DNA from 3 places in the Streptomyces sp. NPDC094448 genome. Region 3 is predicted to be linked to each of the others. Evidence: riboswitches for the same ligand, from Rfam matches in the RefSeq annotation. Region 3 holds a riboswitch; each other region holds the start of a gene.
What was found. Region 3 has a riboswitch for cyclic di-AMP ahead of ACIQ9E_RS00380 (M23 family metallopeptidase). Riboswitches for the same ligand answer to the same signal wherever they lie in the genome.
Positions count from the first base shown of each region.

Region 1: linked by a shared signal. The riboswitch ahead of ACIQ9E_RS23065 (M23 family metallopeptidase) and the one ahead of ACIQ9E_RS00380 (M23 family metallopeptidase) in region 3 are both predicted to bind cyclic di-AMP.
Region 2: linked by a shared signal. The riboswitch ahead of ACIQ9E_RS24540 (transglycosylase family protein) and the one ahead of ACIQ9E_RS00380 (M23 family metallopeptidase) in region 3 are both predicted to bind cyclic di-AMP.

Region 1 covers NZ_JBIWGU010000011.1:300,013-304,519, forward strand. The annotation lists gene ACIQ9E_RS23050 (MerR family transcriptional regulator) at 1-106, shown strand, start outside; tRNA gene ACIQ9E_RS23055 (tRNA-Met) at 214-287, shown strand; gene ACIQ9E_RS23060 (PP2C family protein-serine/threonine phosphatase) at 497-1,738, shown strand; cyclic di-AMP (ydaO/yuaA leader) riboswitch at 2,044-2,189, shown strand; gene ACIQ9E_RS23065 (M23 family metallopeptidase) at 2,201-3,217, shown strand; gene ACIQ9E_RS23070 (PrsW family intramembrane metalloprotease) at 3,416-4,507, opposite strand, start outside.
Region 2 covers NZ_JBIWGU010000013.1:76,752-81,258, reverse strand. The annotation lists gene ACIQ9E_RS24550 (septum formation initiator family protein) at 1-398, opposite strand, end outside; gene eno (phosphopyruvate hydratase) at 541-1,827, opposite strand; gene ACIQ9E_RS24540 (transglycosylase family protein) at 2,286-2,996, opposite strand; cyclic di-AMP (ydaO/yuaA leader) riboswitch at 3,000-3,179, opposite strand; gene ACIQ9E_RS24535 (transglycosylase family protein) at 3,468-4,403, opposite strand.
Region 3 covers NZ_JBIWGU010000001.1:103,060-107,566, forward strand. The annotation lists gene ACIQ9E_RS00375 (M16 family metallopeptidase) at 1-957, shown strand, start outside; cyclic di-AMP (ydaO/yuaA leader) riboswitch at 1,231-1,394, shown strand; gene ACIQ9E_RS00380 (M23 family metallopeptidase) at 1,407-2,234, shown strand; gene ACIQ9E_RS00385 (GntR family transcriptional regulator) at 2,502-3,218, shown strand; gene ACIQ9E_RS00390 (HPr family phosphocarrier protein) at 3,595-3,876, opposite strand; gene ACIQ9E_RS00395 (GNAT family N-acetyltransferase) at 4,089-4,507, shown strand, end outside.

The DNA.
Region 1 (4,507 bases), on a different contig from region 3:
CTCGGACCCGCGCTTCGGCGGCAACTACGACAAGTACGGGGCGGGGACGGCGGTCTTCGTCCGGGACGCGATGCGGGTGTACGCGGAGCGTCACCTCACCGACTGAACAGCCCGGAAAAGGGCAGATGGCGGGGGTGGAGGGAACTCTCGGCAGCGTCGCGGGGGAAATGGTCACCAGAGGTGCTCCGGATGGCGTAAGGTTGTGTTCACCGACGCGGGGTGGAGCAGCTCGGTAGCTCGCTGGGCTCATAACCCAGAGGTCGCAGGTTCAAATCCTGTCCCCGCTACTGAAGAAACGGCCCGGTGCTTTCGTTCTGCGAGAGCACCGGGCCGTTGTCGTATCCGAAGAGGCCCCTGGAGGTCTCCGGCGGCCGCGGGGCCGCCAGGGGGCTCAAGGGGCCTCATGATCCCCGGGCCCCGGGGGTCACCCGGGCGGTCCAGTGCGGCTCGCCCCGGGCACCCGCCGCCGCGAGGCTGGGAGGGGAGGAGAGCGCCTGTGGCGGAGCAGACACAGCGGAACGGATACGGCAGTGCCCGGCGTTTCGCCCGGATGCTGCCGTCGCTGATGATCGTCATCGGGGTGGTGTACGACCTCACGACCCCGTCGAAGTTCACCGCCGTGCCCATGTTCACGGCCGCCCCGCTGATCGCGGCCCCCTTCTTCTCCTTCGCCGTCACGCTGGCGACGGGCGTCTTCGCCGTCCTGACCGAACTGGGTCTGGACATCTACAACCGCTCGCTCGGCCAGACCCAGGCCTATACCGAGCTGAGTACGGTCGTCACCGTCTCCGCCCTGGCGCTCTTCATCAACCGGGTCATCACCCGGAGCAACGAGAAACTGGCCTCGGCCCGGGTGATCGCCGAGGCCGCGCAGCGGGCCGTGCTGCCCACACCCGCCGAGGAGATCGGCGGGCTGCGGATCGCCGCACGGTACGAGGCGGCGCTCGCCGACGCCTTCATCGGCGGTGACCTCTTCGCCGTACAGGACACTCCGCACGGTGTTCGGCTGGTGGTCGGGGACGTCCGGGGCAAGGGGCTGGGGGCGGTGGAGGCCGTGGCCATCCTGATCGGGGCCTTCCGGGAGGCGGCCGAGCGGGAGGCCTCGCTGGAGTGCGTCGCGGACCGGCTGGAGCAGGCGCTCGTCCGGGAGGCGCTACGGCGCGGAGCGGGCGATCTCGACGATTTCGAGGGGTTCGCGACCGCCGTGTTCGCGGAGATCCCGCGGGGCCTCGGGGCCGTACGCCTGCTGAACCGGGGGCACCCCGAGCCGCTGCTGCTCCACGCCGACGGGCGGCTGCGCATGCTGCCGCCGGACGAGGCGGCGCTGCCGCTGGGCATGAGGGAGCTGGGGAACTGGCCGGGGCGGGCCGAATCGCATCCGATGCCCGACGGGTCGACCCTGCTGCTCTACACGGACGGGCTGTCGGAGGCGCGGAACGCGGCCGGGGTGTTCTACGACCCGGAGGAGCAGCTCGGCGGGCGGGCGTTCCCGGGGCCGGGGGAGCTGCTGGACGCGCTGGTGGACGACGTACGACGGCATACGGGCGGCGGATCGACGGACGATATGGCGCTGCTCGCGGTCACCCGCCCGAACGGAGACGGCGGTCCGGGAGGCCCCGGAGGCCAGGGAGGTCAGGGTCTCGGGGGTCCGGGCGGTTTCGGCGGGGCCCGCGAGGCCGGGGCGGCCGGGGCGGAGGGCAGGTCTTCGGAACAGTCGCCCCTCCGGCCCGATGGATAAAGAGTTGACCAACGATTGGCCAAGTGCTGGGGGCTATATGCCATTGCACTGCCGTTTTCTGCACGGTGCGTGATCGAACCGTCGCTGTCGCCATAACATCTGACGAACCATCAGGGGCGCGGAGGGGGCGGAAGGGCCCTGAAGGGGCCTCAGAGGCGGGTAACTCGCCCGATTTGAAAGCCTTCTGTCCCGGTTGATTCGCCGTCCGGGTTTAAGGATCATCAGGAACACTTGGAAAACATTCCCGGTGTCTATTAACGTTCGATAACGCAGCGCGGTCGTCCCAGTCGCCGTCAGGGCGGCTCCGTGCTCATGCGCCGAATCCCGCAAGGGAACCGGGGAACCACTTCTTGGGGTGAATCGGATGCCTCCGCAGCCTGCGGAGACACCGTAGGAGACCTTCCTGCTCCGAACCCGTCAGCTAACCCGGTAGGCGAGAAGGAAGGAAAGGAGTACGCCTCAGTGGCGTCCAACAGTCCTGCCCCGCAAGCCCCTGCCGGGCCCGGGTACATGAGCAACGGCACCCGCTTCGGTGAAGACGGTGGTGCCGAGCCGGCCACCGGCGAGTGGAACCCCAGCGCGGAAACGCTTCTCCCGAACCGTGGCCGCCACCGCGTACTGCGTCAGCAGCGCCGGGCCTTCGCCCGCAGCTCCACCGTCCTCGGTGTCGGTGTGATCGCCGCGGTCGGCGCGGGCGGCATCGCCACCGCGCAGGACAAGGCCCCCATCACCATCTCCCTCCCCGACGGGCTCGGCGGCACCGAGGACGGCGCGCAGAACGCCGGCCTCGCCACCATGGGCGACACCGTCACCGAGACCGCGACGGGCGAGCAGTCCGAGGCCGACGGCAACGCGGGTGAGGCGCTGCGCTCCCGGATCCTCCAGCAGGCCGAGCAGCAGCAGGCGCAGGCCGAGGCGGAGCGCCGGGCCGCGGCCGAGAAGGCCGCCGCCGAAGCCGCCGCCGCGGATGCGCTGAAGGCGTCCGCCGACGCCAAGAAGAAGGCGGACGAGGCGAAGAAGAAGGCCGCCGAGGAAGCCAAGAAGAAGGCGGAGGCCGAGCGTCTCGCCAAACTGGCGAAGAGCTTCGCGCTCCCCACCTCCTCGTACAACATCACCTCGACCTTCGGTTCGTCCGGCGGACTCTGGTCCTCCGGCCAGCACACCGGTCTCGACTTCGCCGCCCCCGCGGGCACCCCGGTCAAGGCCGTGGGCGCGGGCACCGTCAAGTCCGCCGGTTACGCGGGCTCGTACGGCTACCAGGTCGTCATCGAGCTGAACGACGGCACCGAGGTCATGTACGCCCACCTCTCGTCGATCAACGCCAACGTGGGCCAGAAGGTCGTCGCGGGCGATATGGTCGGACGGGTCGGCTCGACCGGCAACTCCACCGGCAACCACCTCCATCTGGAGGTCAAGACGCCCGGCGGTACGACGATCGACCCCGGCGCCTGGCTGCGCAGCAAGGGCCTCCAGCCCTGACGCCCGCGGGACCCCGCCACCCGTGAACCCCGCCCGGACCTGCGTCCCTCCTGGGTTCTCGCGGTCCTGAAGCCTTGTGGGGCCCGGGTGCCCCTTGGTGACCACCGGCAGCTCTGACGCACCAACCCCCCGACGTCAGGGCTGCCGGTTCTTTTCGCCGGCCGCTTCCGTACCCGCCCGTACTCTGTGCGGCTCGGCTCAGACGCGGTACGGGTTGTACCCCTCGTAGTCCCGGTACGGCGGCGGTACGGAGACCACACCGCTCGTCCTGGCCGCGTACGTCAGCGCCGGACCGGCCACCGCCTTCCGCAGCCACATATGGTGCAGCAACTCCTGCTCCCGCGCGACGAAGTCCGGATCCGCCGTACCGCGCTGCGCCCGGTCGCGCAGGAACGCCAGGGACGTCGCGAAGCGGACGTACTCCGCCACCGCGTGTGCCGCGGCCGGTCCATGGGTGCGCCGGGCGACGTTCCGGGCTTCGGTACGGGCCCGCATCGACGCCAGCGCCGCGGGTTCGGCCGGTGCCAGCCAGCCGGCGGTGGCATACGGCGGCAGGGCCGCCGAGATCGTCCGCAGCTCGCGCTGGCGGGACCAGATCGTCAGCCAGGTCAGCAGCGCGAAGACCGGGACCATGAACATCCCGTAGACCAGGTAGAAGCCGATCGGGCCGAGATACGAAGCCGAGCCGTTCCACAGGGCGTGCATACCCATCGACAGCAGCAGCCCCAGCGCGGGGAAGGCGAACCTCCGGAACCGGTGGCGGCGGGCGGCCGACGCGGCGAGACCCAGACCGATACCGGTGAGCACGGTGAACAGCGGATGCGCGAACGGCGACATGATGATCCGTACGAAGAACGTCGCCGTCACCGAGACCAGGCCCGATTCGCCCGGCAGCCGGTCGCCGTCGAAGGCCGTACCGAGGTAGAGGATGTTCTCGGTGAACGCGAAGCCGGTGGCGGTGAACCCGGCGACGACGATGCCGTCGACCAGACCCGTGAAATGCCGGCGCCGGAAGAAGAAGAGCAGGAAGATCGCGGCGCCCTTCGCGGTCTCCTCGACGATCGGCGCCACCACCGTCGCGCCGAGGTTGTCCGCGTCGGTCGGATCCGCGGTGCTGTTGGCGATCCACTGGATGGCGAAGGTGTTCGCCGTGATCGACATCAGGGCGGCGGCGAAGGCGCCCCAGGCGAAGGCGAACGCCAGATTGCGCCAGGGGCCCGGCTCGACCCGGTCCAGCCAGCGGAAGGCGGCGAGGAGCAGCGGGACCGGGAGGGTCGCCAGGCCGAGACC
Region 2 (4,507 bases), on a different contig from region 3:
TCGGCCGCCTCGGGGTCGATCATCGTATAGCCGGTCTCGCCGGGCTCCACATAGTGCAGATGCTCCCGGGCCAGCTTGCGGATGTACCTGTCGTCCTGGAGCCGGGCCTTCTCGTCGCGCAACCTCTCGACCTGCTCCTCCGCTTCCTTCCGCCGCTCCTGCTGTTCGGCGATCTCTCCGCGCTGGGAGACGTACTGCCGCATCGGGTAGGCGAGGGCGACGACGAGGGAGCAGACGATCAGGGCGAGGAAGGCGGCCCGGCCGGTGAGCCGGGAGCGGCGGGCCTGCCGCTTGTTCTGGGAGCGGTAGACCCGGGCGGCGGTCTGCTCGCCGAGCAGACGCAGCCGGGTCGCCGTGGAGAACCGGTCGCCGCCGGATCCGGCACTCTTCCGGGCCATGCCGTCCGCCTCCCCTGCTCCGTGTGTACGTGCGCACGTCCCCGGACACGGTACGGGACCGCGGCCGGGGACGTGGCGTACGACGGGCTGGCGAACCCTGCGGGCTCGGTCCGGCCCTGGAAGGGGTCAGCCCTTGAAGGGGTCAGCCCTTGAAGCGGGGGAAGGCGCTGCGGCCCGCGTAGACGGCGGCGTCGTCGAGGATCTCCTCGATGCGCAGCAGCTGGTTGTACTTGGCGACGCGCTCGGAACGGGCCGGGGCGCCGGTCTTGATCTGGCCGCAGTTGGTGGCGACGGCGAGGTCGGCGATGGTGACGTCCTCGGTCTCGCCGGAGCGGTGGGACATCATGCACTTGAAGCCGTTGCGCTGGGCCAGCTCGACGGCGTCGAGGGTCTCGGTCAGCGAGCCGATCTGGTTGACCTTGACCAGGAGGGCGTTGGCGGAGCCCTCTTCGATACCGCGGCCGAGGCGCTCCGGGTTGGTGACGAAGAGGTCGTCGCCGACGATCTGGACCTTGGAGCCCAGCTTCTCGGTGAGGGCCTTCCAGCCCGCCCAGTCGTCCTCGAACAGCGGGTCCTCGATCGAGACCAGCGGGTAGGCGGCGACCAGCTCCTCGTAGTACGAGGTCAGCTCGGCGGCGGAGAGGCTCTTGCCCTCGAACTGGTAGGCGCCGTCCTTGTAGAACTCGGAGGCGGCGACGTCGAGCGCCAGCGCGATGTCCTGGCCGGGGGTGTAGCCGGCCTCCTTGATGGCCTCCAGGATCAGGTCCAGGGCGGCCCGGTTGGAGTCCAGGTTCGGGGCGAAGCCGCCCTCGTCTCCGAGGCCGGTGGAGAGGCCGCGGCCCTTCAGCACCTTCTTGAGGGTGTGGTAGACCTCGGTGCCCCAGCGCAGCGCCTCGGAGAAGGACTCCGCGCCGATCGGGGCGATCATGAACTCCTGGATGTCGACGTTGGAGTCCGCGTGGGAGCCGCCGTTGAGGATGTTCATCATCGGAACGGGCAGCAGGTGCGCGTTCGGGCCGCCGAGGTAGCGGAAGAGCGGCAGGTCGGAGGCCTCGGAGGCGGCGTGCGCCACGGCGAGGGAGACACCGAGGATGGCGTTGGCGCCCAGCGACGACTTGTCGGGGGTGGCGTCCAGGTCGAACATCGCCTGGTCGATCAGGCGCTGCTCGGTGGCGTCGTAGCCGACCAGCTCCGGGCCGATCTGCTCGATGACGGCGAGGACGGCCTTCTCCACTCCCTTGCCGAGGTAGCGGTTCGGGTCCCCGTCGCGCAGCTCCAGGGCCTCGAAGGCGCCGGTGGAGGCACCGGAGGGCACGGCGGCGCGGCCGGTGCTCCCGTCGTCGAGGCCGACCTCGACCTCGACCGTGGGGTTCCCCCGGGAGTCGAGGATTTCCCGGGCTACGACGACGTCGATGGACGGCACGAGCATCTCCTTCTGGGATGTGACGCGTGGGGTGCGGGTCTCTTGAGCCTTGCGCCAAGAGCCTAACCGGACGGCGGGCGCCGCCCCGCCGATGCCCGCCCCCTGGGACGAAAAAGAGTGCGAAGAACTGCGGTGGTGGGCAAAAGCCGCGTTCCTACCGATGGGTAACAGTTCTCAGCTGGGCATCTGCTCGCTCAGACGGGTGCACGGGGGCGGTTCTCCGGGGCCGTACGGAGCAGTCCGGGGCGGCAGACGGAACCCCGGACCGGCGCGTACGGGGGAAGCGCGCCGGCCCGGGGTGCGGGGGGGTCGGACCCGTGGGGGGTGGACCGCAGGGGGGAGCCGCGGTCCGGGGTCCGGGTGGGGGCAGGTCCGGAAAGGGACCGGCCCCGGGGGTGCGGTTCGCGGGGAGCCGCAGGTCCGTTGGCCGAGGTGGAGCTGCCGGCCCGGGAGGGTCAGGCCCGTCAGCCGAGGTGGAGCTGCTGGCCCGGGAAGATGACGTCGGCGTCGTCGACGATGTCCTTGTTCAGCTCGAACAGCTTCTGCCAGCCGCCTTCGACCTGCTCGGCGTCGGCGATCTTGCTGAGGGTGTCGCCGGACTTGACCTCGTACTCGCCGTCGCCCTTCTCGAAGCCCTTGGCCGGAGCCGCGGACTTCGCCGAGGCCGGGGCCTGGGCGCGCTCGGAGCGGGTGGTCGGAACCTCGGCGCGCTCCTGCTTCGGCTGCGCGGGCTCGGCCTGCTGCTTCGGCTTCTCCTGCTTCGGCTGGGCCGGGGCCTGCTCGGCGGCGGCACCGCCGTACGGGGTGTTCGAGAGGCCGACACCGCACTTCGGCCAGGCGCCCTTGCCCTGGCCCGCCAGGGTCTTCTCGGCGATCTCGATCTGCTGCGCCTTGGTGGCGAGGTGCGCGTTGGGGGCGTACTTGGTGCCGCCGAAGGCGGCCCAGGTGGAGCTGGAGAACTGGACGCCGCCGTAGTAGCCGTTGCCCGTGTTGATGGACCAGTTGCCGCCGGACTCGCACTGGGCGACCTTGTCCCACTCGGCGGCGGTGGCGGCGGAGGCCGAGGTGGCGCCCATGATCGGGGCGGCGACGGCGACGGTGGTGATGCCTGCGAAGGCGGCGAAGCGGGCGGCCTTGGACGGGCGGCGGTGCTTGCCCTTGCTGGAAAACAGCATGGAGGTTCTCCTCACCGACGCCTACGAGGTGAGCTGTCGGGTTCGGGCGCAGTGAGTTGCCCGGCCGTACGACCCGCGTCGTACGGCTTCACCCCAAGCCGGTCGTCCGCCGCCCTCGCGGGCTGTCGGACGGGACCGGCACAAACCTGGGTCCCCCGCTCCTGCCTTCGGCGCTTTCGCGACGACTGTTCCCCCCGACCGACGGCAGGATTCGGCGTGACGGTCAGTGGTGCCCGCTTTGGCGAGCGGTCCAGACCGTAGTCACAGGCGTCCCGCTTCTTCAACGACGGAACATCGTGGGCAAAACGCCCATCCCACCCCTCCGGAAACTCGCGTTTTCGCAGGTGGCGTGCGGAATGAGGGATTCCGGAAGAGTGGGGACCACGGCCGGACCGAAGAGACTCATGTCTCACTTACACGGAAATGGACATATCCCAGCAAAATAGGGCGTCAATTTCGGTGTTCCGGAGGCTACTTCGCCTGGAGATCAAGGCTCTGGCCAGGGAGGATCAGATCGGGATCAGCTCCGACCAGCTCCTGGTTGGCCTCATAGAGCGCCGGCCAGCCGCCGGGGACCTTCTTCTCCTCGGCGATGGACCAGAGGTTGTCGCCGGAGCGGACCGTGTACGTACCGGAGGGCTGCCCGGCTTCACCCGTACCGTCCGCGGTGCCGGTCTTGGCCGGAGTGCCCGTACCGCCCTGATCGCCCTGATTCAGGGCATCGGAACGGGCGGTCTCGGAGCGGGAGGTCCGGTCGGGGCCGGAGGCGCGGGACGGGTCGGCGGTTTCCACGGACGGGGTGCCGGTGCTCCCGGGAGCGCCGGGGCCGGCCGGGCCCGAAGGGGTCTCCTTGGCGGCCTCCTCGGCGGCGGGTGCGCCGCGGTGCTTGCCGACGCCCTCGGCGGGCTTGGCCGCCGCCCCCTTCTTCTCCGCCTTACCGGCGGAGGGGGCAGGGGAAGCGGAGGCGTCCGGCGCCTTCTCCCCCGCCTTGGGCGGCTCCGCGGGGAGGTCGCCCGCCTTGGCCTGGCCCGCCGGGCGTCCGGCGGCGGGGCCGCTGGGCACCGGGTCGGCACCGCCCGGATCGGTCACGGCGCCCGTGGCACCGCCGAGGCCCGACGCGATCCCGCAGGACGGCCACGCCTTGGGCCCCTCGGCGGCGAGCACCTTCTCCGCCACGGCTATCTGCTGGGAGCGGCTGGCCAGATCCGGCCGGTCGGCGTACTCCCGGCCGCCGTAGGCGTTCCAGGTCTCCTGGGAGAGCTGGAGCCCGCCGTAGTAGCCGTTGAGGTTGTTCACGGTCCACTGCCCGGCGCTCTCGCACTCCGCGACACGGTCCCAGGTCGCGGAGTCGGCGGCGGACGCCGAGGTGGCGCCGAGGAGCGGGATCGCAATCGCGGACCCCGTCACCCCCGCTGCGACGACCAGGGCCGGGGCCTGGCGAGGACGGCGATGTCGACCATTCCCGGAGAGCATGCGGTGCTGCCTTTCGCGTGACGGCTGAGACGGGGGTG
Region 3 (4,507 bases):
GTCCGGAACCGGCTGGACGAGATCCCGCACGAGACGGCCAACCCGGGCCGCCGCGCCGCCAAGGAGCTGTACCGCAGCCTCTTCCCGGCGTCGCTGCGGATGTCCCGCCCCCGGCAGGGGACCGAGGAGACCGTGGCCCGGATCGACTCCGCCGGGGTCCGGGCGTTCTACGAGGCCCATGTGCGGCCCGCGACCGCCACGGCGGTCGTCGTCGGCGATCTGACCGGCACGGACCTCGACGCGCTGCTCGCGGAGACCCTCGGCACCTGGCAGGGCGATACGGTGGCGGCCCGCCCGCAGCCGGAGATCACCGCCGACGACAGCGGCCGCGTGATCATCGTGGACCGGCCGGGCGCGGTCCAGACCCAACTGCTCATCGGCCGGATCGGCGCCGACCGGCACGACCGGGTCTGGCCGGCCCAGGTGCTCGGCACGTACTGCCTCGGCGGCACCCTCACCTCCCGGCTCGACCGGGTGCTCCGCGAGGAGAAGGGGTACACCTACGGGGTCCGGGCCTTCGCACAGGTGCTGTGCTCCGCCCCGGACGGTTCGGGCGCCGCGCTGCTGGGCATCAGCGGCTCGGTCGACACGCCCAACACCGGCCCGGCGCTGGAGGACCTCTGGCAGGTTCTGCGCACCCTCGCCGAAGGGGGACTGACGGACGCCGAGCGCGATGTCGCCGTACAGAACCTCGTCGGAGTCGCCCCGCTGCGGTACGAGACGGCGGCATCCGTCGCGGGCACCCTCGCGGACCAGGTGGAGCAGCACCTTCCCGACGACTTCCAGGGGCAGTTGTACGCCCGTCTGGCCCAGACCGGGACGGTCGAGGCGACCGCGGCGGTCGTCAGCGCGTTCCCGGTGGACCGGCTGGTGACCGTACTCGTCGGTGATGCCTCCGAGATCGCCGGGCCCGTCCGGGCGCTGGGCATCGGGGAAGTGACGGTGGTGAAGGGCTGACGGACCGGCAGCCGCGCAGGTGGGCCGGGCCGGTCGGTCCGGCCCCCGCGGCGCGTGGTCCGGCGGTGCCGGTGGTACGGGCGGAGCCCCGGGCGTTGCGCGTTGGTGCGCCGCGCCCGGGGCTCCGCTCCGTCAGCTGTCCGTTTTGGTGGGAAGTTGACCGGCATGGGCTGTGGCATGAGCAACAAAGAAGCCCGTTTGTTTGGTGATCGACATGCCGTCCGCCTAGCGTCGATCCGGCTGTTCGCCTGCAGGCGCCGCAAACCGCGGCACGGACAGCCATCGCCGAGTCCCCGCCGGGCGCGAGCCCTGGGGAGCCGGGGACCCATGTCCCCACCGGGGTGAATCGGACCCTCCGCAGCCCGTGGAGGAGCCGTAGGAGACCTTCCTCTCTCCGAACCCGTCAGCTAACCCGGTAGGCGAGAAGGAAGGAAAGGACCAGCCTCTCCATGGCGTTTGCCCGAACCAGTGGGAAGCACCGTGGCCCGAGCCGGATGACGCGCCGCAGCGCGAGCATCGCCGGAGCCGCCACCCTCGCCACCACCGGCGTCATCGGCACCCTCGCCGCCCCCGCGTTCGCCTCCGACGGCGACGGCCGGGAGCAGAACGGCGACCCGGGCACCCTGAGCGCCGAGGACACGGGCACCCTTCAGATCCTCGCCGCCGAGCAGCCCGGCACCCTCCAGCCGCTCTCCGCGTCCGATTCGCTCTCCGGCCAGGTCGCCGACCAGGCCCACGCCCAGAAGCAGCAGGCCGTGGCCCGCGCCCAGGCGGAGGCGGAGGCCAAGCGCGAGGCCGAGGCGCGGGCCGAGGCCGAACGCGAGGCCCGTGAGCGCGCCGCCCGGGACGCCGAGCGCAAGCGGCTGCTCAACACCTGGACGGCGCCCGTCGAGGGTTCGGGCGTCACCACCTCCTACCGGGCCAACAGCGCGCTCTGGTCCTCCGGTACGCACACCGGTATCGACTTCCACGCCTCGACCGGGACGAAGATCGTGTCCGTGGGCGCGGGCACCGTCGTAGAGGCGGGCTGGGGCGGGGCCTACGGCTACAACGTCGTCATCGAGATGCGCGACGGTTCGTACACCCAGTACGCGCATCTGTCGTCGCTCTCCGTCACTGCCGGGCAGACCGTGATGCCCGGCCAGCAGATCGGCCGCGCGGGCTCCACCGGGAACTCCACCGGCGCGCACCTCCACTTCGAGGTCCGCACCGGCGCGGAATACGGCTCGGACGTCGACCCGGTCGCGTATCTGCGCGGCAAGGGCGTCCGGGTCTGACCTCCCGGGCCCGCCCCGGGCCCCTCGGATCGGGTGCAGCCGCTTCTCGGCTTTCCCGTCTGCTTTTGCTGGTTTTCGCAGTGCCCCGGCGCCCGGCGCCGGGGCACTGCGCGTTCCGGAGCCGCCGTCCCGTGATTCCCGTGGCCGGAAGATATCGGCGGTTTATCGGAGGCTGTCGGAATATCCGTGCGCCTGGCATAGAGTCTTCCGGTAAATACGAGCGGCTGCATTCCGTCGCTTCGTCCGGATCACAGCGGAGGTACGGGTATGCGGGTTCCCGCGCAATCGGTCTGCAGGGCGATTCGCGACGACATCGTCTCCGGGGTCTTCCCGCGCGGCGGCCGGCTGGCGGAGGAGCAGCTCGCCCGGCGGTACGGGGTCTCCCGGGTGCCGGTGCGGGAAGCGCTGCGGACCCTGGAGTCGGAGGGCTTCGTGACCACCCGGCGCCATGCGGGTGCCTGTGTCGCCGAACCGACCGAGCAGGAGGCGGCCGATCTGCTGGAGATCCGGGCGCTGCTGGAGCCGCTGGCGGCGGCCCGGGCCGCCCGGCACCGTACGGAGGGGCATCTGAAGGTGCTGCGCGGTCTGGTCCGGCTCGGACAGGAGCGGGCGGCCCGTGGCCAGGTGGGGGAGTTGCGGTCGCTGGACGGCTGGTTCCACGAGACGCTCGCCCAGGCGTCCGCGGGCTCCGGGCTGATCGCGCTGCTGCTGCCGCTGCGCCGGAAGATCGCCTGGATGTACGCGGTGGAGCCGGCGGCCCGGCGGCCCGTGGAGTCATGGGCCGAGCACGGGGCGATCGTGGACGCCGTGGGGCGGCGGGACCCGGAGCGGGCGCGGGCGCTGGCGGCGCTGCACATGGAGCGGGCGGCGGACGCCTACCGGCTGCGCTGCGCGGCGCGGGAAGCGGGGCGCCCGGACACCGGACCGGCGGGTGGACCGGGGACCGGGTCGGCCGCCGGGGCGGGCGCCGCGGTCCGCCGCTGAACCGGAGCCCGGCAACATTCCGTCAACACAAGATGCGATCGCATTTAACACGGGCACGGTAGAAAAGAGCAGGGAGCTATTCCCCGCCGGGAATCACACGGTGTCCCGGCGCTGTCCCGGCGGGATTCCGTTGATGCGCCGGTGGTGTTTCCCGGGATTATTCCGTCGGGATTCCATCGGGACTCCCGAGCAGATTCCCGAGCAGGATTCCCGTGGAAGTATTCGGGCTTCCCGGACGGCTACGGCGAACAGGGTGCTCCCCGGTGCTGTCCGGCGTACATCAGGAAAAGAAGCGGGCGCCGATCCCGGCCGGGGGATCGGCGCCCGAGTCCCGGGACCGCGGCGAGGCGCGGCCGGGCGGTGCGGCGGAGTCGCCTCAGACCGTCTCCGGAAGCTCCTCAAGCCCTTCGGCGACGAGCTTCGCCAGCTTGTCCAGGGCGGCGTCCGCACCCTCGGCGTCGGAGGCGAGGACGATCTCCTCGCCACCCTGGGCACCCAGGCCCAGCACGGCGAGCATGGAGGCCGCGTTGACCGGGGAGCCGTCGGCCTTGGCGATCGTCACCGGGACACCGGAAGCCGTGGCGGCCCGGACGAAGATGGAAGCGGGGCGGGCGTGCAGGCCCTCGGCCCAGCCGACGTTGACGCGGCGCTCAGCCATGGTGTTGCCCTTCACATTCAGTGGTTGTCTAGACCAGTTCCCGGTCAGTGTCTCACGGCACCCCCGGTGCTCGTGCCGCCTCGGAGACCGGCCCGTGCACCCCTAGACTGCCCCGGTCCGCCGCCCGTCGCGAGCCGTGACCGGACGGCTGCGTCCGGCGAACGCCGGGACGAGCCCGCCGGGCTCCACGGGTCCGCCGTACGCTTTCTGCCATGCAGACCGAGCGGGACGAGGGCCGGGACGACGGACCGGGGGCGGGGGCGGGCCCCGGGCTGCCGGAGCCAGGCCCGGCCGGGCCCGGCCGGCAGGCCCCGGCCGGGCATGCCTACCCCGACCACTGGGAGGCCGACGTCGTCCTGCGCGACGGGGCGACCGCCCGGATCCGGCCCATCACCGCCGCGGACGGCGACCGGCTCGTCAGCTTCTACGGACAGGTGTCGGACGAGTCGAAGTACTACCGCTTCTTCGCGCCCTACCCCCAGCTCTCGGCCAAGGACGTCCACCGCTTCACCCACCACGACTTCGTCGACCGGGTGGGGCTCGCCGTCACCGTCGGGGGCGAGTTCATCGCGACCGTCCGCTACGACCGGATCGACCGCACCGGACGGCCCGCGAGTGCGCCCGCCGACGG